Regions from separate parts of the Desulfosarcina variabilis str. Montpellier genome, predicted to be linked through region 2. Evidence: riboswitches for the same ligand, from Rfam matches in the RefSeq annotation. Region 2 holds a riboswitch; each other region holds the start of a gene.
What was found. Region 2 has a riboswitch for cobalamin ahead of Dvar_RS24370 (TonB-dependent receptor plug domain-containing protein). Riboswitches for the same ligand answer to the same signal wherever they lie in the genome.
Positions count from the first base shown of each region.

Region 1: it holds a riboswitch for cobalamin, as region 2 does, so the genes downstream of both, cbiM (cobalt transporter CbiM) here and Dvar_RS24370 (TonB-dependent receptor plug domain-containing protein) in region 2, are expected to answer to the same signal.
Region 3: it holds a riboswitch for cobalamin, as region 2 does, so the genes downstream of both, Dvar_RS07595 (hypothetical protein) here and Dvar_RS24370 (TonB-dependent receptor plug domain-containing protein) in region 2, are expected to answer to the same signal.

Region 1 covers NZ_CP159846.1:545,935-553,573, forward strand. The annotation lists gene Dvar_RS02485 (MarR family winged helix-turn-helix transcriptional regulator) at 1-42, opposite strand, end outside; gene Dvar_RS02490 (energy-coupling factor ABC transporter ATP-binding protein) at 237-932, opposite strand; gene cbiQ (cobalt ECF transporter T component CbiQ) at 908-1,672, opposite strand; gene cbiM (cobalt transporter CbiM) at 1,662-2,357, opposite strand; cobalamin riboswitch at 2,552-2,752, opposite strand; gene Dvar_RS02505 (heavy metal translocating P-type ATPase) at 2,900-4,498, opposite strand; gene Dvar_RS02510 (hypothetical protein) at 4,532-5,656, opposite strand; gene Dvar_RS02515 (hypothetical protein) at 5,844-6,212, opposite strand; gene Dvar_RS02520 (cysteine hydrolase family protein) at 6,347-6,868, shown strand; gene Dvar_RS02525 (nicotinate phosphoribosyltransferase) at 6,865-7,639, shown strand, end outside.
Region 2 covers NZ_CP159846.1:5,396,766-5,404,404, reverse strand. The annotation lists gene Dvar_RS24400 (cobaltochelatase subunit CobN) at 1-1,529, shown strand, start outside; gene Dvar_RS24395 (cobaltochelatase subunit CobN) at 1,857-2,264, shown strand; gene Dvar_RS24390 (hypothetical protein) at 2,277-2,408, shown strand; gene Dvar_RS24385 (methyltransferase) at 2,780-3,790, shown strand; gene Dvar_RS24380 (cobaltochelatase subunit CobN) at 3,817-4,473, shown strand; gene Dvar_RS24375 (carbon-nitrogen hydrolase family protein) at 4,493-5,224, shown strand; cobalamin riboswitch at 5,417-5,605, shown strand; gene Dvar_RS24370 (TonB-dependent receptor plug domain-containing protein) at 5,747-7,639, shown strand, end outside.
Region 3 covers NZ_CP159846.1:1,703,561-1,711,199, forward strand. The annotation lists gene Dvar_RS07585 (hypothetical protein) at 61-297, opposite strand; gene Dvar_RS07590 (DUF1007 family protein) at 1,083-1,253, shown strand; cobalamin riboswitch at 1,355-1,541, shown strand; gene Dvar_RS07595 (hypothetical protein) at 1,811-2,113, shown strand; gene Dvar_RS07600 (transposase) at 3,023-3,118, opposite strand; gene mdh (malate dehydrogenase) at 3,439-4,368, shown strand; gene Dvar_RS07610 (succinate dehydrogenase cytochrome b subunit) at 4,644-5,285, shown strand; gene Dvar_RS07615 (fumarate reductase/succinate dehydrogenase flavoprotein subunit) at 5,357-7,270, shown strand; gene Dvar_RS07620 (succinate dehydrogenase/fumarate reductase iron-sulfur subunit) at 7,279-7,639, shown strand, end outside.

The DNA.
Region 1 (7,639 bases), 4.8 Mb from region 2:
CTTTTCATAAAATTCAATGATCAGGTCTGATAATTCTTTCACAGGTCGTGCCCCCATGTGATTGATCGTTGATGGCTATCCATAACAACGGATTCATTCACATTCTTACACCATCTGCGAAAGAAAAAACAGGTTTGACACCCACAAGACAAGCGCATTTGAGTGATCTGTTTTCTGTGCGCGGCTGGAAGAAATGTCACATCGTGGATGGCCGTGCCTCGAATTTTTTTGAAAGATTAGGATGCGGCCCGAAACTGATCAGAACCGCATCTATATTCGATCTGTCCGTTTTTCATGGCGTAGATATCCGTTGTGGTCCGCGCCAGAAAATCAAATTCGTGGGAGACCACCACATAGGCGATATCAAGATCGTTGAGCACCCGGATGATTCGCTCAACGGTCCGCTCGTCCAGGCCGGTGGTTGGTTCGTCCAGCAGCAGGACCTGGGGCTCCATGACCAGTACCGTGGCCAGGGACACCAGTTTCTTCTCCCCTCCGGACAATTGGTAGGTGATCCGGTTTTCGAATCCGCTTAGATTGAGGGACTCAAGCATTTTCCGGGACAGTGCCACTGCTTCTTGCGGAGATTTACCCATGTTGAGCAGACCAAAGGCCACATCCTCGATCACGGTGGGGGAAAATAGCTGATCATCGGCATTTTGAAACACAAAGCCCAGTTGCCGCCGGGCCTTTCTAAAATCTGTTTCTCCATGCATGGTTTTGCCGAGAATTCGAATCGTGCCGGATTCGGGTTTGTTCAGCCCCATGAGCAGATGCATGAGGGTGGATTTGCCGCAGCCGTTGGGGCCGATCAGGCCCAATCGCTGTTCTTTGCCCAGGCAAAAGTTCAAATTGTTCAGGACGCGTCCCCGGCCCGGATAGGAAAAACAGATGTCCTTGAGGTCAATCAAAATAGGGTCGGCATCAGCCATTCCATTCCTCCCAGTAAAATCAGGGTTAGCAGTAGATAACCGGCCCAGATCCGATCGGTGGAGGAGAAGGAAAACTGATGGATGCAGTAGAATTTTCCTTTAAACCCCCGGCACAGCATGGACTGATAGACCCGTTCGGCCCTTGCCAGGGCGCGGACCAGGAGCATGCCGAACAGATAGGCATAGGTTTTATAGGTGTGCAGGTTGGTACCGGGAACAAATCCCCTGACCCGGATGGCCGTGCTAAGCCGCTGGTACTCCTGTTCCAGTACGAACACATAGCGGTAAGCGATCAAGAGCAGGTAGACGATTTTCCGGGGCATGCGCAGCCGGTTCAGTCCATGCCCCAGGGTGGCAATGGACATGGTGGCGATCAGGGCGATAAACACCATCAAAATGGCATTGGATTTGAGTGTGATCCGGGCGGCCAGGAGCAACCCTTCCCGGGAGCAGGCCACTGGCCCCAGAAGAAATGCAGGGGGGGGGGCGAAGGTGATGGGCAGTACGAGGAAAAGCAGAATATTGAAGATGTTGATGGTCGTCAGCCGTTTGGCGACGTCCTTTAGGGGCAGTCCGGACGTCAGTACCAGGATTACGGACAGAGTCAGGCCGGCGAGCAGCGTGGGAAATCCCATGGACACGGCCAGGAGGAACGAAAACAGCGTGGCAAAGACAATCCGCAGACGTGGATCAAGGCGGTGGAGTATGGACTTGCCCTGGGCAAAGGCTTCACTTAGCATGCGTTGCTCGTTTTCGTGATTCAGGCTTTTTTGCGCCGATAGCTAAAGTACGTTCCTTATACGGTGGTGCGGGGCCCGGGGTACCTGAAAATCCAGGCAGTGAATCCGGTTTGACCTTTTTAAGAAATCCGATACAAAATGCAGTCACAATGCCTTCGATTACCATCACGGGAAGGTGGGCGGTTACCACCAGGGTGGCCACCTCAACAAAATGTTCTTCAGTAAAAAGAAGGGAAATCGCGACCATGAGGGCAGTCAGCAGGACTGAAAATGCCCCGCAGGTAAAGGCCGCGACCAGGGCCATACCGGAATCTTTTTTTACTAAGTTGCCGAACAGGTAGTAACAGATAACGGCCGGACCGGCCACATTCAAGGTGTTCACCCCGAGAACGGTAATGCCTCCAAACTGAAAAAACATGGCCTGCAGGGCCAATCCAACCAGGATGGCGGGAAAGGCTCCCCATCCAAGCAGCAGTCCCACGATGCCGTTGAGAAGGAGATGGACACTGGAAGGGCCGATGGGCACGTGGATCAGGGATGCCATGAAAAAGGCCGATGACAGGATGCCCACCTGGGCCATATGGTCATAGTCCAGTTTTTTCAATCCGATAGCAGTGCCTAATACTGTCAGAGCGCCGCCGCTCAAGAGAACCGGTGCCGAAAGCACACCTTCTGATATGTGCATAATCTTTCACTCCATTGATCGGGCTGATCATGTTTATAAACAAAATTGACGAACGCAACAAAGTCAAAACTATGAGGAAGAAAGTGAGAACGGCAAATGCCTTGAAGAAAAGACGCTATGAGCGAATACACAGCCCTTGTACGAAGAAGGACAGGCTGTATCGATTTGCCGGCAAACTTAACTCCCGAAGCTATGACCGGTGTAGGTATTCAGGCAGGTTTTCTGACTTTCCCGCGCTTTCGAGCGCCTTCCCATTTCAGCTTTATGAAACAGTGGCCTGATGCTCGAGGGCGTTCCCGACATTGCCGGGTAGGATCACAGCGGCGGATCCGCCTCCGATTTTCACGGAGTTCCCTGTTGGTTTTGGTTAAAACACCTGAATACATTACCCTTTTGGGGGCTCGGGCCGATCCGGCAGCTGCAGCCGGGCTGAACACCTAAGGATGCAGCGCCGAATCGATTCGCCGACTAATTATTAGAATTGGTCTATTTTGTCAATCTGTTCGCTGGGAACAGGGCTTAAGGGCGCAGGTAAAAAATGATTACCCCATCTTGTTTGCCCTTTTAATTACATCGAAAGCGGGGCGGGATTGACTACTAAAACGGGATCGACCATTTAAATTGGTTTCCCGAGTAAAAGCGATTGCCGATGACATCATAACGACCAGGATCGATCCGACGTTGTGTGCGACGGCTCCCATAATCGGCGATAAAAGGCCTGTTATTCCAAGACAAATGGCAACCAGGTTTATGCCCAGGCTAATGATGACATTGATTTTGATCGTTCGTGTCATTTTCCGGCTTAAACGAATCAGAAACGGCAGTAGCGAGATACGGTCCTTCATCAACACGATGTCGGCGGTGGCAAGGGCCATGTCAGACCCACGCAGGCCCATGGCAACGCCTACCGCCGACGCTTTAAGGGAAGGGGCATCGTTCATGCCGTCGCCGACGAAGACCGTATCAAGGGAATTCGTTTTTTGAATGATTCCCATTTTTGTTTCGGGTTTTAAACGGTAATGGTAATCGGTGATGCCGATCTCATCGGCAACTCGCTTCACAGCGTTTTTTGAATCTCCAGATAGAATGGACATCCGGGTTACCCCCAGTGCCTTGAGTTGACTCACTGTCTCTGCCACATCGGGTCGGACGCGATCGAGCATGGCGATTTCACCGGCATGGTTTCCATCTATTGTAACCTGAACGATGGTTTCACCTGTGGCACTGTCGGTTTTGCCGGCACCCATTGATACAACGCTGCCGTCGACCATGGCGTTGACACCGGAGCCGGGAACAGCGGCCACGTCAATGGCTTTTTTCTTTTCAAGTCCCATTTTGGCCGCTTTTTTCAAAATCGCATGGGCGATGGGATGGGTGCTTCCCTGTTCCACGGCGGCAGCCATCGCCAATAATTTCTCTTGGGTAAATCCGTCCGCCGGCCGGATTGTCGTGATAACCGGTTTACCGGCGGTGAGGGTGCCGGTCTTATCAAAGAAAAAAGATCGGGCCTGGGCGATTTTTTCAAGGTAGCGGCCGCCTTTGATCATCATACCGGATCTGGCTGCCCGGCCCACGGTCGCGACAGTCGCAACCGGACCAGCCAACAAAAACGAGCAGGGGCAGCCCACCACCAATACGGTAATGGCACGGTTAATGTCCCGGGTGAAAAAGTAGGTCAATGCTGCAATCGTCAGAATGATCGGTGTGAAATAGCCTGCATAGCGGTCGACAATTCGCGTGCTTTCAATTTTGCTGTTTTCGGCATGTTGGATCAGGTCGATGATACGGCCGATGGTTGCATCACTTCCCGTTCGACTGACGATAAGTTTAATAAAGCCGTCGCTGTTCACGGTGCCGGCAGACAGCTTATCTCCCGGCCCTTTGAATACGGGAAACGCCTCGCCGGTCAGCAAAGACTCGTCAATGGCGCCGGATCCTTCAGTGATATGGCCGTCCACGGGAATCGTATCACCTGCCCTGACGATTGCGATTTCACCGGTTTCAACGGCATTGATGGGCTTGGTTTGTGTGCGGCCGTTTTTTTCAATCAGGGCCGTCTGCGGATTGGCTTTGACAAGGGTTTCGATGGCTCCTCTGGCTCTGTCACTCACCGCTTCCTCGATAAAGGCGCCGAGTACCATGATGAAGGTACAGGAATTCTGTTGGATGTATGATTAATGATTTTGGAAATTGAACAGATTTCCAACCACCATCGACCCGGCCAACAGACACTCGAGTCCGAAGGGCAGGTAGCCCCCAAAGCCTACAATGGGCATTTCAAAGATGAGGAACCGCTGAACAAAAGGAACCGCGTAGGTCCAGCGGGCCAGGCTGTAGTAATTCCACAATTCCCAGAAAAACCCACAGATCAATGCGGCCAGGGCCGGCACCACCAGCGGGCGAAAGTCGCCGCGTCGCAAAGGATGCAGCAGGGTCGGTTGGCCGGCAAGGGCTTGAAGGGAGAGAATGATGAGAAGCGGAGAGACCCAGAGTAAAGCAAAAAGCTGATCCGGAAATATTCCGATCAGGGCCAGGCCGATGGCCGACACAGCCAGTGTGATGCGGGGCAGCCAGACCGATGCCGGCAGGCTGATGGCGCGGCCGTGGGTCAGTCCTTTTGAAAGGGACGGGAAGGTGAGTAAAAGTTCGGTCATGCTGATTACGGCGGGTAGTACCGTGGCAAAGGCCAGGGTTGAGAAAAAACTGTATTCATAAGGACTCATACCCTCGACCCCGGTGTAGTACCAATTTTGCACAAAACGATTGAAGTATTCGAAAACCCACCAGAACATGGCACTGGCCGGAAACAGCAGCAGAAATTTCAAGGGGCGCCGAACCAGCAGGCAACTGCCGCTGCGTTTGACCACAAGGGCGCTGATGAAAAAAATAAAACCGGTCCACAGGGGTTGGAAGGTGTGGCGCTGAAAAGGCTGGAACCAGGTGAAGCGCTGCCAGGCGAAAACCCAGAAGAGCAGGCATAAAACCAGTCCTGCCCAGCCCCACCAGGGAAAAGGAGTGGGAGGAAGCGGCTTGGGAACCATCTTTTTGGTGTTGACCCGGCCATAGACCAAGGCAACCGCCAGCCCTCCCATCAACAGCAAATTGGCCGTGGCAAAGAAGATAAACCAAGGCCAGGAGAAACCAGCGTGTTGGACATACCGGGTGGTCGGCGGGATTTCCAGGTAGGGCAAAAGGTCGTATCCGGCGGCAAGGATGCCGACCAGGGGCAGGGCGGCCATCAGCATGGCGATCGTCAACCATTGCCACAGCGCGCCATATTTATGCAACTGACGGCTCACGGGTAGTTTATCCTGATGTTTATACAAGCGATTAGAATATAAAAACGTATGTACAGGTTCCCGGGCGATTCCATAAGCGGCTCGAGATCAAGGCTTGCGAATCCCGAGGAGGGAGGCGTACATAAAGTACTCCGCAGTGACGAGGGAGCCGCGTAACGCCGATATCGGGGCGCTTATGGGATCGCTATTATTGAATCCAGGAGATGACCACCGTCCCCAGCACCAGGGCGATGATTCCGATCAGCCGGTACCCCTGATCGGACAGGTTCACCAGCCAAGCACTAGCGGTATGGAAAAAGCCTGCGGGATTGAAATAAATCAACAGGCCCTTGGCGATGGCCAATCCACCGATCAGAGCAATGAACCCGCCGTGATTGGTCGACGAGGCGCTCAGCAGTAACAACACACCCACGATCAGCGGAATCAGGGCCAGCCAGATGCGGTTGACCTGACTCAACAGGCGCTCGATCGATGACTTGTACGTATCCGTATAGAGAATGGCGAATGCGCCGGCCGCGATCCATGCAAAACCCAGTGCATAAATGATGTATTTCATGGGATCCTCCTTTCCTTAATCGTTTAGCAGTCAAGTGACGGTTAATCAATATCCAGTTATTTACAAATGATTGTTTCTTGATTATTTTAGGCCATCAAAAATGGCTGAGAGCAGCACAACAAAGGTGGTGTTTTATGACCAGGGGGGCATTGATAATCGTTGACATGTTAAACGATTTTATAGACGAAAAGGGCGCATTATACTGCGGGCCCGGTGCCCGGGCGATTGTTCCTTTTATTCAGGAACGGCTGGCGGCCCATCGCAAGGCCGGCAGCCTGGTGGTCTTTCTTCAGGACGCCCACGCGGAAGATGACCTGGAGTTTGAAAAATTTCCCAAGCACTGCGTTGCCGGCACCTGGGGCAGTCAGATCATTGATGCACTCGCCCCCGAGCAGGATGAAAAGGTGCTGCCCAAAACCCGCTACAGCGGCTTTTACGGCACACCACTGGAAAAAATCCTCACCGACCATCAGCCTGATGAGGTCGAGGTGGTTGGCGTGTGTACCTCCATTTGTGTGATGGACACCGTCGGTGGTCTGGCCAACCGCGATTACCGCACCGTTGTTCACCGAGCCGGCGTGGCCGACTTTGATGCGGATGCACACCAGCACGCGCTGCTGCGTATGGAGCGTTTGTACGGAGCGATAGTCCAATGATTGCGAACGATTTTCCCGGCCCTCTGTTTACCGATCTGTATGAACTGACCATGTCCGCCGGTTACTTTCACCGGAAGATGGATGAGACGGCGACCTTTTCCCTGTTTGTAAGATCCCACCCCAAGCGCGGCTATTTTGTCGCCGCCGGCTTGCAGCCGGTGCTGGATGCGCTGAGCCGGTTTTGTTTCAGCCAGGCGGAGATCGACTGGCTTGAGAGTACAGGCCGATTCAAGCGCGACTTTCTCGATTATCTTTCCGCCTTGCGGTTTACCGGTGATGTCGTGGCCATGGATGAGGGAGAACTCTTTTTCCCCAACGAGCCGGTCATGGAGGTGACCGCCCCGCTGATTGAAGCCCAGATACTCGAAACCTATCTGATCAACGCCATGGGCCTGGCCAGCATGCTGGCCACCAAGGCCGCGCGTTGTGTGCATGCCGCAGGCGGCCGTCCCATTGTGGATTTCTCCTTACGCCGCACCCAGGGCAGCCATGCCGGCATGACGGTGGCCCGGTCGAGCTATATCACGGGGTTCACGGCAACCAGCAATGTTCTGGCCGGGAAACGCTGGGATATTCCCATTTCCGGCACCATGGCGCACTCCTTTGTGGGTGCCTTCGAATCGGAGACCGAATCGTTCGAAGCATACGCTGACCTGTTTCCGGACAATGCCGTGTTTCTCATCGACACCTACGATACCATACAAGGCGCCAGAAACGCCGCCGTGGTGGCCCAGCGCATGAAGCAAAAGGGGCACACCTTGCAGGGGGTGC
Region 2 (7,639 bases):
AGAAAATGGTTGCCAACCTCGGCACGTGGTGCCGGGACGTGGGCGGCCGCATTGCCATGAGTACGCGCGAGATTCCCCAGCTTTTACGTGCCCTGGACGGGCAGTTCATCGAGCCTGGGCTGTCCGGATCACTGGCCCTGGGCAAGACTCAGACCCTGCCTACGGGCCGCAATTTTTTCACCAGCGATGTATTGGCCATGCCCACCCGGGCCGCCTGGAAGGTGGGACGGCAGCTGGCCGACAACCTGTTGCGCAAGTATCTGGCCGAGGAGGGGACCTTTCCGGAAAGCGTGGGTGTCAGCCTGTGGAGCATCGATGCATTTAAATCGGACGGTGAGGTGTTTTGCCAGATTCTGTACCTGATGGGCATGGCGCCGCGATGGGGAACCAACGGCAGGATTGTGCGTGTGGAACCTATCGAATTGGACGATCTCACCATTGATCTTGACGACGGCCGGACCATCCCCCGGCCCCGGGTGGATGTGGTCATCCAGACCAGCAGCATCCTGCGGGACATGGTGCCGCATTTCGCTGATTTGCTTGACGAGGCCGCCTACACGGCCGGGCGCCTGGACGAACCCTATGAGCGCAACGCTATCCTCAAGCACACCCGGGAGCGCATGGACGAACTGCTCAAGGATGTGGGCAGCGACCTGTCCGAAAGCGAGATCCGGCGTATGGCCAGTTTCCGGGTGTTTTCGTCGGCGCCGGGCACGGCCGGCACCGGAGTGGGGCTGGCCATCGACGCGTCGGCCTGGGAAACCGATGACGATCTGGCCGAAACTTACATCAACTGGGCCGGGTACGCCTATGGCTCGGACCACGGCGGCAAACGATCGCGGGTGGCCGGCATGCAGGCCCACCAGATTTATGCCGACAACCTCAAGCGCCTAGATGTCTCCTACATGCGGCAATACTCGCCCGAATACGATCTGGTGGATTGCGGATGCTACACCGGTTTTCTGGGGGGCATGAGCGTGGCCGCCAAGGCGGTCAGCGGCAAACGGGCCAAGATTTACTGGGCCGACACCAATGCCCAGGGCGACCTGTCGGTGCGTGATCTCAAGGATGATATCGCCACATCGGTGCGTGCCAAACTGTTTAGCAAGAACTGGATCGAGAATCAGAAGGATCACGGGTACAAGGGCGCCGGCGGCGTATCGAGCCGGGTCAACAACCTGTTCAAGTGGAGCGCCACCACCCATCAGGTGGAAAAGTGGGTTTTCGACGAGGTGGTTCAAACCTACCTCCGCGACAAGGAAAACCTTGAGTGGCTGCGGCAGAACAACCCCTATGCCCTGGAGGAGATTACCCGGCGGCTGATGGAAGCCGAAAGCCGCGGATTGTGGGCCGCCGATGAGGACTTTTTGGCGGACGTTCAGGAGATCGCCCTGATGATCGAGGGTGACATGGAAGAGACCATGGGCGAGGTCACCGAAGAGTTCCAGGGTGCCAAGGTGGATGTGATGACCGACAAGGATGTGGAAAAATGGCAGCCCAAATGGAAAATCGATTCAATGCGGGCATGACGGTGATTGCTTCGACTCATGGAGAACAAATGAAGATTATATACATATGGGATACTCATGCCGGAGCGGGATAGAAATTCCCTTCCGATAAACGCCCTGATCGAGGCCATTGAAGCAAAAGGCATGAACACCCTTGCTTCATGCGATAACGGTCCACAGAACCCATGAGCATTGGAAAAACGACCTTGTCGGCCTCAATGCCATGGACATTATGGCAGGAATCATCTGGCCGGAATTTGAATGACAGATCATTACCATTGCGCTGTCCACCATCAGGATAAATGATGCGGCAAAACGCGTCGCGATGCCCATACCCGGACGCCCGGAATGAATTGCCGACATGGCCAGGCGTTGGATCACACTGAAAAGAACACCGGTTCAGCAGCTGACTATTACCAGCTCCTGGGCGGCATGAATGTCTGCGTGAAGGCCTATGGCGGGAAAGATCCGGTTTCCTTTATCGGTGACGCCTCCGATCCGAAACGGGTCAAAAACCGTCTGGTGGCGGAAGAGATGAGATATATTTATCGAAGCCGCGTCTTAAATCCGCGATTCATGGAAGGATTGAAACCCCATGGATATCGTGGTGCCCAGGAAATAACGAAAATCATCGAATATACTTTTGGTTGGGATGCTACCTCCGACGCGGCCGATGACTGGCAGTACCAGGCCTTTGCTGAGCATTTTCTCTTTGATGAAAAAAACAGACAGTGGATCGAAGAAAACAACCCTTAGGCCCTGCATGCAATGACCGAACGCCTTCTGGAAGCGCATGAGCGCGGATTCTGGGAGACGGATCAGGAAACGCTGCAAAAGCTGCGGGATATTTACCTTGAGGCGGAAAGCGAACTTGAAAGAATCGGAGATGACGATGCGTAACGGATAAACTGGGCGCAGCCATCCGTCTCTAATGTCCATCCAAAAATGCTCAATTAGCCCGACATTTTTGTTTCCCGAAAAAATTACCTGTTTCCACATGGAAACGATTTGCCAAAAGGATGGTATTGACAATATGGGTTTGTTTTTCTAAAAACTCAATTTGTTGATATGAGAAATTGTCCACAGGTGCTCTTGCTGGATTGAATGGGAAGGTCGTTGAAAAGGGAGTTGAACCAGAAAAACCTGACTGTGACGTAAGTTGTATAAAATGCCTAATAAGTAGAGCCATTTATAATGTTGTCAGTTTTACTGGGATAAATAATGGAAACCTCGTGCCCATAAAGGAAACGGGGTTTTTTTATGAGGAAACGATGAGACAATTGAAAGAGCAACTCCCTTTGATGAAGAACCCTGTACAAGAATCCCGTCTTACAAATCGTCGTTTTATGAAGTATCGGGTGTTTTTGACCGCTATCGAACTCAAACTGTTCGATAGGCTGACCACGCCACAGTCTGCCGCACTGCTGGCCAAACGCGCCGGGACCCATGCCGGGATGACCCAAAAACTGCTTGACGTGCTCGAGACCTTGGGCTTTGTCGTCAAAACTAACAAAGGCTATTGCAATACCGAGGAAACAACGGCCTTTTTTACAGCTGTAGACGACTATTTCCCCAGCGGTTCGTTGGACTACCTGAGGGGCAATGCCCAACTGTCTTCAGGGGCAACTGATCGCATCATCAATAGCCCGAAACTAGTTGAAAAGAAAGCACGCACCTATAAGCCAGAGATGACCCATACGATGGCCAACTCCCGTTTGGTGGGCCGGCTACAGGAGATGGTCAACCTTGTGACTGCGCTGCCCGGGTTCGACAACGCGCGCCGTTTGCTGGATATCGGCGGCGCCCACGGTCTGTTCGCCATCGCCATGTGCAAAGAGAATCCCCGTTTGTCGGCAGTGGTGTTCGATCAACCCGGGATGACCGATGTAACGGCCAAGTATATCGCCGCCTACGGTATGCCAAACAGAATCACCACGGCCGTCGGGCAGCAAGGCGTCGATCGTTTTGCCCACGGTTTCGATATTGTTTTCGAGTCCTTTATCTCTTTTGGCAATAAAACCCATCTGGTTAACTATTTTACCCGCATCCATGACGCCCTGGCGCCAGGTGGGCTGTTGGTCAGTGTGCGCAGCATGCTGGACCACAAGCGTCAAGGCCCGGTGGCCGCACTGTTATGGGATATGAAAAATGCCGTGAACGGTTCTGAGGAAATGTGCCATACCGCGTCCGAGCTATTCTCAATATTAGGTGAGGTCGGTTTTTCTCCTGTTCAGTGGCGAACCACCAAAAAGTACCAAATCATGGCGACCAAAAAATACTGATCGTCAAATGATGGTATTAACAATATTTGTATTTTCCAATCCTCAAGCGTCTGGACGTCTCCTACATGCGGCAATACTCGCCCGAATACGATCTGGTGGATTGTGGGTGCTACACCGGTTTTCTGGGCGGCATGAGCGTGGCCGCCAAGGCGGTCAGCGGCAAACGGGCCAAACTGTACTGGGCCGACACCAATGCCCAGGGCGACCTGTCCGTGCGTGATCTTAAAGACGACATTACCACATCGGTGCGCGCCAAGCTGTTCAACAAGAACTGGATCGAGAATCAGAAAGATCACGGCTACAAGGGCGCCGGCGGCGTATCGAGCCGGGTCAACAACCTGTTCAAGTGGAGTGCCACCACCCATCAGGTGGAAAAGTGGTTTTTCGACGAGGTGGTTCAAACCTACATCCGTGACAAGGAGAATCTCGAGTGGCTGCGGAAAAACAACCCATACGCCCTTGCGGAGATCACCCGGCGGCTGATGGAAGCCGAAAGCCGCGGCCTGTGGGCGGCCGATGACGAGCTTTTGGCGGACGTCCAGGAAATTGCCCTGATGATCGAAGGCGACATGGAAGAGGCCATGGGCGAGGTCACCGAGGCGTTCCAGGGCGCCAAGGTGGATGTGATGACCGCCAAGGATGTGGAGAAATGGCAGCCCAAATGGAAGATCGATTCACTTTAAAAAAGGAACGCAAAAAACCATGCGAATTGCTATTTTTCAAACTGCGGACAAGGGAGACGCCTCAAAAAATATCCAACATGTCCATGATGCCATCGTGCGCCAGCCGGCGGATTTTTTCGTCCTTCCTGAACTGTTTGCTATGCCGGGCGGCGATTATTTTCAGCACCAGGCGCTGGTGGATCATTGGCGCGAAACGGGCCAGCCGGCGCTGGAGATGCTCTGTGATGCCAGTGCTCATTTTGAGGGATTTATCATCGGGGGCAGCGTTCTTGAACGAACCCCCCAAGGGTTTTACAATACCTGTTTCGTTTTTCATCACGGTGATATGGTGGCCAAGTATCGAAAGATTCATATCACTCCGGATGAAGTGGACATGGGGATTCTGCCCGGTTCGGAAATTGTTTCGTTTCAGACACCTTTCGGACGGGCCGGACTTATGATCTGTGCCGATTGTCTTCATGAACAAACGACCGACCGGATCGCCTCTGGAAAAAAGATGGTTTTCCTGCCCACCGTTGCCTTGATCCAACCGCCGCATTCAGGCCCCTCCGGCCACCCCGTTTCCAAGCGTATTGCGGCGAAACATGGCGCAGTCGTCGTAAAAGTATCAAGAGTCGGTACCTACAACGGCAACCCAATCGCCGGGGAAAGTGCGGTTGTCTGTCCGGATCGCGTCTTGTTTGAAACCAAGGCAAAGGAAGAACTGGCCGTTGTCGACTGCTTAGCCTCACTGTTGCATAAGAAAGATTGAGAAAAATCAGAAATATCCTTTTCAACAGAGGATGACCATTTTGTTCTTGACTGCCAAAGCCTTTTTTATTTATGAAATTAGCATATCCTCGTAAAAGGTCGAAATGTTCAGTTTTCGACGGTTGTCCCATCTGAGACGAAAAGTTGGCAATTTGCAGAAAAAACAGCATGTTGGCGACTTTTTACGAGTTCATCAGAAATGTTTTGTTCAGGTGCTCAAAACGAGCTGAAAAGGGAACCCCGTTGAATTCGGGGACGGGCCCGCCGCTGTAATCGGGGACGACCGCCGCCACTTTGCCACTGACGATAGATATTGTTGGGAAGGCGCGGCCGGGAGGGTGATCCGAGAGTCAGAAGACCTGCCTGAACCAGATGGGGTTTTGTACACGAGGACGGTGTCAGGCCTATATCAACACACCGTGGGTAAAACAAGGGATATCCCCGGATCTATGCATTCATCGGTCCGGGGTTTTTTTTGTTCCTCCGGACAGTAATATGAGCTCAAACCAAAGGAGGAGTAGACATGGTGACGCGTTGTATCCGATTAGGCTTGGTGTTTTCAGTACTGATGACTGGCTTGGCCCTGGCCGACGAAGGGGAGAACCTCAGCGAAACCGCTTTTACATTGGAAAAGATGGTGGTCACTGCCGGGCGGGTGGAAGAAGAGCAGAAGACGCTGACCAATGATGTTACCATTATCGACAGCGAAGACATCGACCAGTCCCCCGCCAGGGATTTGGGAGAACTGCTGGCCGAGCAGGGATTTGCCGTCAGGCAATACCCGGGGGCACTCACCTCTGTCGGCATTCGCGGATTTCGTACCGACACCACTGGAAACGACCTGACCAGCAAGGTCCTGATTCTTTTGGATGGCCGACGTGCCGGGACCGGCAACGTGGCCAAGATCATGACCAAAAACGTTCAGCGCGTGGAAATTATTCGCGGGCCGGCTTCGGTACAGTATGGATCGGCCGCGGTGGGCGGCGTCATCAACGTCATTACCCGTCAAGGTGAGGGCCCCAACGCGGGCTTCGTAGAGGGGACGTTGGGCAGCTGGCGTTACGAGGAAGGCTCGCTTGGTATCCAAGGAGAAGGCAACGGATTGGATTTTTCCGTCGCAGGTTCCCGCGCAACCATGGAGGATTACCAGACGGCCGACGGCGAAACATACAAAAATACCGGTTTTGATGAAGAGGAAAGTATCAGTGTCAATGTGGGGTACCGTTTCAATCCCAACCACCGGTTGGGGATGATCTACACCAATTTCACGGTGGATGAAACCGGATCGCCTTCCTATCTCAGCCAGAACGATTTGGACAGCTACCTGGACAAATCCAACTACACGGTGGACGCCATCTATGACGGAGAGACTGCAAAAGAGCGTTTTTCATGGAAGCTGCGCTATTTTGCGGGTAAGGACAAAGATAAATATACTTCTCCGGCATGGTCTTATATCAACGACACGATCACCGAACGTAAGGGCGCCCAGGCTCAGCTGTCGGCCGACCTGGATTTCGTCACGATCACCGGTGGCGTGGACTGGGTGAATTACGACATCGAGTCGACGGCGACACCCGAACTGTCCACTTACGACAATCCGGCCGGTTTTCTGCTGGCCAAGGGACTATTGCTGGACGAGCGCTTGATCATCTCGGCAGGCGGGCGTTACGACAGCTATGAGGTGCAGATCAAGAGGGGACAGGGCGGAAAAGAGGAAGATAGCCATTTCTCACCCAATTTAGGGCTGGCCTATCTGATTACCGAATCGTTAAAGGTCAGGGCCAACTACGGCCAGGCTTTTGTGATGCCCGGCGCCAATCAGCTGGCGGCGGATTACATTGACGTCTTTACCGGTGCCCAAATCCAAGGCAATCCAAATCTTTCGCCCGAAGAGAGTTCAACCTGGGAGGGCGGTATCGATTTTTACAACAGTGGCGTTTCCGTCAGTGCGACTTATTTTTATACCGATTATAAAGACAAGATCGAATACGTTTCCCTTCCGGGGGGGATCAGTTCCTGGGACAACCTGGGTGAGGCTACCATCGCCGGCATCGAGGGTGAGCTCAATATCGACGTTGGCGCAATATACAATTGGGAATTTCAACTGCGTCCGTATATCCGGTTTACCTACCTGACCCAATACGAGGATGATACGACTGGAGAAGACCTCAAATACACGCCGGATTGGAACGCTTCCTATGGGATCGACTTCACCAACTGGAAGGGGGTGAGTGTGAACTTCAACATTGCTTATACCGGACAGCAGTCGGTAGAAGACTGGGAGAATCAGGTTTGGCCCAATGATCCGGAAATCATTACCCTCGGTTCTGCAACCGTGGGCAGCCTGACGATCTCGAAGACCCTTCTCACTTCCGACCGGTGGGGATCGCTTACTCTCAAAGGAAACATCTCCAAC
Region 3 (7,639 bases), 3.7 Mb from region 2:
GAGGAAAATGGCTGACAATTTCACCTGTTCGACCGCAAAAATGGCAGCGGCATCGAGAACCTATGCGAAAATGTACTGGATTTTCTTCCCGTGACAGGACCGTACCCCATTGCCAAGGGCCTGTAGTAGTATGATCATCCATATTTTTTGAAGGTGGATTGATTTTCCGATGCCGCCGGCGGTTTTCGGCCAAACAGTGGGTCTTTTTGCCTTTTGGGGTTTGACGGTAGCGTCGCTGCGCTTTTCGGCGGGACTGGAGACGACCGGCGATGCGGCATGCATCGCAACAATAAGCATGCCCACGAAAGCAGCGCCGGCACATACAAAAAACGTTTTTGCACCAACGACAGGATATTTGGATCAACTTTAACATCCGGCCTTGAACGTCGCCGGAGTTTAAAGTAATTTACATATTGAACATCCGGCCTTGATACGGAGTTCACCTTGAAAGCCCGGAAGGGATAGTTCCGGGCTTTCTCTTCATTTTCCTGGACCATACGAATGCCCCATTACGGTTTACAATAGAACTGCAGAAAAGACGATTGCCAACGGGAGCTATTACAGCGGGGTAGGCGGGGTACGTTTATTCATTTTTGGGGCGGGGTATCGCTGCGGGATAGTAGAACCAACCGTTACACTTTTGCCGCATAGGCGAGGTAGGCCGTTACACTATTTTTGTCTTAGCATTCGCCCGATATCGGCGTTGCGCGAAAAATTTTATCCTCGGAATATCAACTATATGTACCCCAAGGGCACTTCCTTCGGGCGCCTGTGGTAAAATTTTTCGTACGCCTTGATCTCGACCAAATTTTCCTATTTCTGGACGGACACTAGGTAGTTCGTTGTACCCACCGTGCGGCCACTGTTTCGAATGGCTGACCACACCTGCCCGAACCATGTTCATGTCAACATATACGATGTTGTGCAGTAGATGCTCCCCGGTCTCGACGGCCGTAGCATGATAGTGATCTTCCCAAAAAGCGCCTTTTCTCTTTTTCCTCCGGTTACAGTCTTGCCCCGTTCTTCAATAGCTTCCTATCTCCTCCATTTTCGTATTAAAGTGTCTTCGGAGGTGAAATACTCTGCCGCGACAAAGCCGTACCCACCCCCATTCGTTTATTCTGAAGCGTCTGACGATTCTTTTCGACGAGAAGGGCATGGCCGGTGTTCGCGTATGGTGGAAATGTAATGACATGTTTGCCAGCATGATCATAGAGGCGCATGACAAAAATCGAAACGGCAGATTCGAGTAAGCAGCATAATATAAATGAGATAAGCAGCCAATGACAATGGTGATTGAATCCCAGGCATTTTTTATAAAAACTTGTTCTTGACAATTGTCTTGAATTGGAGCAGTAAATGGTTCATGTAAGGTGCCACAATTGCTTAATAGGGAATCCCGTGCAAATCGGGAGTGGTCCCGCCGCTGTGATCGGTGACGAAATCTGCCACAGCCACTGTCCAGAAAAAATCGGACGGGAAGGAGCAGAGAGTAGGTTGAACCGAAAGCCAGAAGACCTGCCTTGCTGATTACCGACCAGCTGCGGTGTACAGTGATGGGGCGGAATTAACGGGTTGTAAACGGATTCAACTGTCTGCAAGATAATATTTATGTTGATCCAGATGTGGCTTTAGCAATTATCAACCCGCCATAAGCTTCCCTTTTTTATCACACTATCCAAGCGCACCATCCACCATGCTTTTCGGTAATTTCTCCATGATGAACAATATCGTTCAAGAACCATGTTAAGTACTTTGTCTTTAAATATTAGATAATTAATTGTCTATGCCACGACAAAGGAGAATTGCCATGTCCCTGAAATGTCCAGTAAAAATTTATCGGACGGAATCCTACCCTGGCGGAAAATCCAATGCTCCGGTCTATGTTATTCAGGATGGGAAACTCTACCGCACGGTAGATCATGAACTGGGGTGGTCAGAATCTCCTGACTACGCGCTGCGATCGGATGGCCTGGTTTTCCGGACCATCCACCACACATTGGGAACCAGCGATACGCCTGACTTTCGGTTGCAGGAGAAAGGGTGCCTGTATCGTACGGACCATCATCCAAAAGGCGAATCCATGTTTCCGGTATACGAGTTGAGAGACTGACGCTTATACTACCTATTGCCCATCCACGAATAGGAAATTGTAGGCGTACGATGAATGTCATTCAGCGCAACAGGTCCAAGTGCGCCAGGGGTTCGCGCGATTATGTGTGTCCACGCTATCAAAACCCAAGATGGACAGTTATTCCGATGATCCGCCCCTGTGTATCGACTATGATATGGCGCTTTCTGCCGCAGACTTTTTTTACTTGCATTATACATGCTGTTGAATACGGTAATCAGGTTTACTGCTTATCCTGCTTTGAAATGATGAAATCGGGAAAATCGTTCGACCGGTTGCAATGAGAACTTGACATTCCGTATTCGATAAATTAAGAGAAGTAGTGATTAAAAGAAGGTCGAAGCCTTCTTTACTTCGTTCATTCGTAACAATTAAAAAGAACTTGTAATAACAATGTAAGCCATGAAGGTTTCCTTTTTGTAATGGGGGGTTGATTTTGTGGCTTTTTTATTTGAGTAATGCCGAATTTGGTGGTGAAAAAAGAAATTAAAGAATGCAAAAATGAATATGATGAAGAACTCTCCCCAACTTATTTGGATCGATTCCCATAATTACTCGAGAATCGGTGATCCAACGAGCGCTGTCGATTCCTTTGAGGCCCTCAAATCCCTTTTATGATTAACGTTGGTGAGAAATAAAATAGGCTAAAAATGACCGTTTAAATTTAGGAAATAAATTTTTTTTAAAAAAGGTTGGTAGGGAAAGCAGCTCAATCCCCTGCAAGGTATCCAAGCTGCTTTCCCTGTGAAGCCTCCGGTGGTGGAGTGCGCTTCGTCTTTATCCATACAATAAAGGCATAATCCTGTCAATCGCCTCCTTCTTTAAACCCACCAGGCTAACAATATTTAATTTTTTAAGCGAGCGCCCGATTTTTAGCACCTGCATGTAAAATCATGGGTTGATTAACGTTGGTGAGAAATAATAAACGGTTTGCCATGGTGGAAAATCAGAAGGAACCATACGCCATTGACACCCCAACTTGATTATATAACGGAGGTACCCAGCGTCTTAACAGGCTTAAGTAGTGATTAAAAGAAGGTCGAAGCCTTCGTGAAGGGGAGAGGAATGGGGGCTTGCCGGTGGATTGATAAGTGCCCGCGCGACGCCCGTCGTTAAACTTGGATTCATTCCTCCTGAAGCGGATCTATCATTTCCCTGCCACCGATAGACCCCCATTTCTCAACCCCCACCTTGAACTCTGGCGAAAGTGACCTTTTTGCCCTGGTAAGGCATAAGACGCGTAATTGGGTTTTTACCGATCAGTTATTTAAACGTTGAACAATACTCAAACGAAGGAGAACGATCACATGCATCAAAAGGTAACCGTTGTGGGAGCCGGCAATGTGGGCGCCACCGCCGCGCAGCGCCTGGCCGAAAAAGAACTCTGTGACGTGGTGCTAATCGATATTGTCGAAGGCGTTCCTCAGGGAAAAACCCTGGACTTGACCGAGGCCGCGCCCATTGAAAAACATGATGCCAAACTGACCGGAACCAACGGCTATGATGCGGCCAAGGATTCGGATGTGGTTATCATCACGGCGGGCATCCCGCGCAAACCGGGAATGAGCCGCGACGATCTGATCAAGACCAATGCCGGGATCATGCGCTGCGTGGTTACCGAAGTCAGCCATCAGGCACCCAATTCGATCCTGATCATTGTCAGCAATCCCCTGGACGCCATGTGCCATGTGGCCCATGAAGCCAGTGGCTTTCCCAAAAACCGGGTAATCGGCATGGCTGGGGTTCTCGATTCGGCACGTTTTCGGGCTTTCATCGCCATGGAACTGAAGGTTTCCGTGGAAAATACCCACGCCTTCGTCCTGGGCGGACATGGCGATACGATGGTGCCCCTGCCGCGCTACTCCACCGTCGCGGGTATTCCCATCACCGAGCTAATCTCCGCCGATCGCATCCAGGCACTGGTGGAACGAACGGCCAATGGGGGCGCTGAGATCGTCTCCTTGCTCAAAACCGGCAGCGCCTATTACGCCCCGGCTTCGGCCACCGTGGAAATGACTGAATCGATCCTCAAGGACAAGAAGAAGATCCTGCCCTGCGCAGCGCTATTGCAGGGAGAATATGGGATCAACGATCTCTTCATCGGCGTACCGGTGAAACTGGGCGCCGGTGGGATCGAAACGGTGATCGAAATCGAGCTGACCGCCGATGAGCAAAAGGCCCTATATCATTCGGCGGATGCCGTCAAGGAACTGGTTGAACTATTGAAAACGTTTTAGCGCTTCGCACGATGAAAATGAAATCGCCCCTAAGCGCCTGTTTTGGAAGTCTGGATCAGGCCCGATAACAAGGCGGAAAGTGGCTCAAAAGCGGAGCATATATGCAATACGTGAGCATTTTGAGACAGTTTCCAACGCCGTTAGCGGGCCTTAGAAGGATTTACCAAGCAGGCTCTAAAGCATCAGTCGCCCATTTACAGCTGACCGCAAGGCTCGGTTTCATCTTCATTGTTTTGCGCCCATTGCCATATACCTGACGCCCAAGGGAGGCTTTAATGAACTGGCTCATCCACACCTTTCAATCATCCATCGGCAAGAAACTGCTGATGGCCCTGACCGGTCTGGGATTCATCGGCTTTTTGGCCGGTCACCTGGCCGGCAACCTGACCATATATGGCGGAAGCGATCCATTTAACGCCTATGCCGAGCACCTCCATGCACTGGGGCCTTTGCTAAGGGCTGCCGAAATCGGTCTTTTGCTGATGGCCCTGATCCATGTCGCCACCGGATTGATTCTTTTCCTGCAAAACCTGAACGCCCGTCCCCAGCGCTATCGCGTCAATAAAAGCGCCGGCGGGCGCAGTCTGGGATCACGCACCATGCCTTATACCGGGCTGCTGATTCTTGGCTTTGTGTTGTTTCACCTGCTGAACTTTCATTTCGTGGATAAATCCGCCACCACGATTTTCGAAATCGTCAGCGCCGCTTTCCAAAACCCCATTTATGTCGCCATCTACGTGGCGGCCATGCTGATCGTGGCCGTGCACGTTTCCCATGGATTCTGGAGTGCGTTTCAGACCCTGGGGATGAATCATGGGAAGTATATGCCCATCATTTCAGCCGCCGGCCTGGTGTTCGCCATCGCCATCGGGATCGGCTTTAGTTGCATTCCCCTATTTGTCGGTCTCAGTGTCTAAGAGCCTGTTTGATATGATGAACTTGTAAAAAGTCGCCGTTCGTAAGGATTCGCAAAATATAAGGATTGATTATGAAACTTGACGCAAAGGTGCCTTCGGGTCCTCTGGCTCAAAAATGGGATAAGCATCGCTTCGAACTGAAGCTGGTCAACCCGGCCAATAAACGCAATTTCGATATCATCGTCGTCGGCACCGGGCTGGCCGGCGGTTCGGCATCGGCCACCCTGGCCGAGCTGGGCTACAATGTCAAAACGTTCTGCATCCAGGACAGCCCCCGAAGGGCCCACAGCATCGCCGCCCAGGGCGGGATCAACGCTGCCAAGACCTATCCCAATGACGGCGACAGCATCTGGCGGCTCTTTTACGATACGATCAAAGGCGGTGATTTTAGAGCCCGGGAAGCCAATGTCTACCGCCTGGCCCAGGTGAGCAATAATATCATCGACCAGGGCGTGGCCCAGGGCATCCCCTTTGCCAGAGACTACGGCGGGCTCCTGGCCAACCGCTCCTTTGGCGGTGCCCAGGTCTCGCGGACCTTCTACGCCCGCGGTCAGACCGGCCAGCAGCTGCTCCTGGGGGCCTATAGCGCGCTGTCGCGCCAGATCGGACTGGGCAAGATCGAGATGTTTCCCCGCCGTGAAATGCTGGATGTGGTTGTGGTGGGCGGTAAGGCCCGCGGCATCGTGGTGCGCAACCTGGTGACGGGCAAACTGGAATCCCACAGCGCCGATGCCGTGGTGTTGTGCACCGGCGGGTACGGCAATGTGTTTTTCCTTTCCACCAATGCCATGGCCTCCAATGTCACCGCCGCCTTCAGGGCCTATAAGCGCGGGGCCTGTTTTGCCAACCCTTGCTTCACCCAGATCCATCCCACCTGCATCCCGGTTCACGGCACCTACCAGAGCAAGCTGACCTTGATGAGCGAAAGCCTGCGCAACGACGGCCGGGTGTGGGTACCCAAGCGTCCGGGCGATGCCCGCAGCCCCCATCAGATCCCCGAGTCGGAACGCGATTACTACCTGGAGAACAAGTATCCCAGCTTCGGCAACCTGGTACCGCGCGATGTGGCCTCGCGCAATGCCAAGGAGCAGTGCGATGCGGGTAAAGGCGTGGGCGAGACCGGCCTTGCGGTCTACCTCGATTTCACCGATGCCATCGCCCGCGACGGCAAGGATGTGATCGAGAAGAAGTACGGCAATCTCTTCCAGATGTATGCCAAGATCACCGCCGATGATCCCTATCAGACACCCATGATGATTTACCCGGCCGTGCACTATACCATGGGGGGGCTGTGGGTCGACTACAATCTGATGAGCACGTTGCCGGGCCTTTTCGTGCTTGGCGAGGCAAACTTTTCCGACCACGGGGCCAACCGCCTGGGGGCCAGCGCGCTGATGCAGGGTCTGGCCGACGGCTATTTTGTTTTGCCTTACACCATCGGCGGTTACCTGGCCGGTACCGAACTGGAGGCCGTCGCCAGCAGCAATCAGGCTTTCGTGCAGCAAGAGCGCCAGATCACCGAACGTACCGACAAGCTGCTGGCCATCAATGGAAAGCGCACGGTGGACGAAATTCACCGCCAGTTGGGCATGATCATGTGGGATTTCTGCGGCATGGCGCGCAACAATGCCGGTTTGGAAAAAGCCAGAGGCATGATCCAGGAACTGCGCGCCGAGTTCTGGAAGAACGTCAAGGTGCCCGGTTCAAGGATGCAATTCAATCAGAGCCTGGAACGGGCAGGGCGGGTAGCCGACTTTTTGGAGTTTGCCGAGTTGATGATCATCGACGCCCTGGCGCGCCAGGAGTCCTGCGGCGGCCACTTCAACGAAGACTTCCAGACCGGGGAAAATGAAGCCCTGCGGGACGACGAGAATTTCTGCCATGTGGCGGCCTGGGTGTACCAGGGTGATGAAACCGATCCGGCCTTTCACAAAGAACCCTTAAAATTTGAGAATGTCAAACTTACCCAAAGGAGCTACAAGTGAGTAAATTCATAGACCTGACGCTCAAGGTGTGGCGCCAGGCGGACCCGCATGCCAAGGGGCGCCTGGAAACCTATAAGGCCAACGGTATTTCGACGGATATGAGTTTTTTGGAAATGATCGACGTGGTCAACGAACAACTGACCAAAGACGGCAAGGATCCCATCGCCTTCGACAACGACTGCCGTGAAGGAATCTGCGGCATGTGTGGCTGCATGGTCAACGGACGGGCCCACGGCGCGGAGAAAGGCACCACCTTGTGTCAATTGCACATGCGCCATTTTAAAAACGGCGATACCGTGGTGGTCGAGCCATGGCGTTCACGGGCCTTCAGACTGATCAGGGACCTGGTTGTGGATCGTGGTGCCCTGG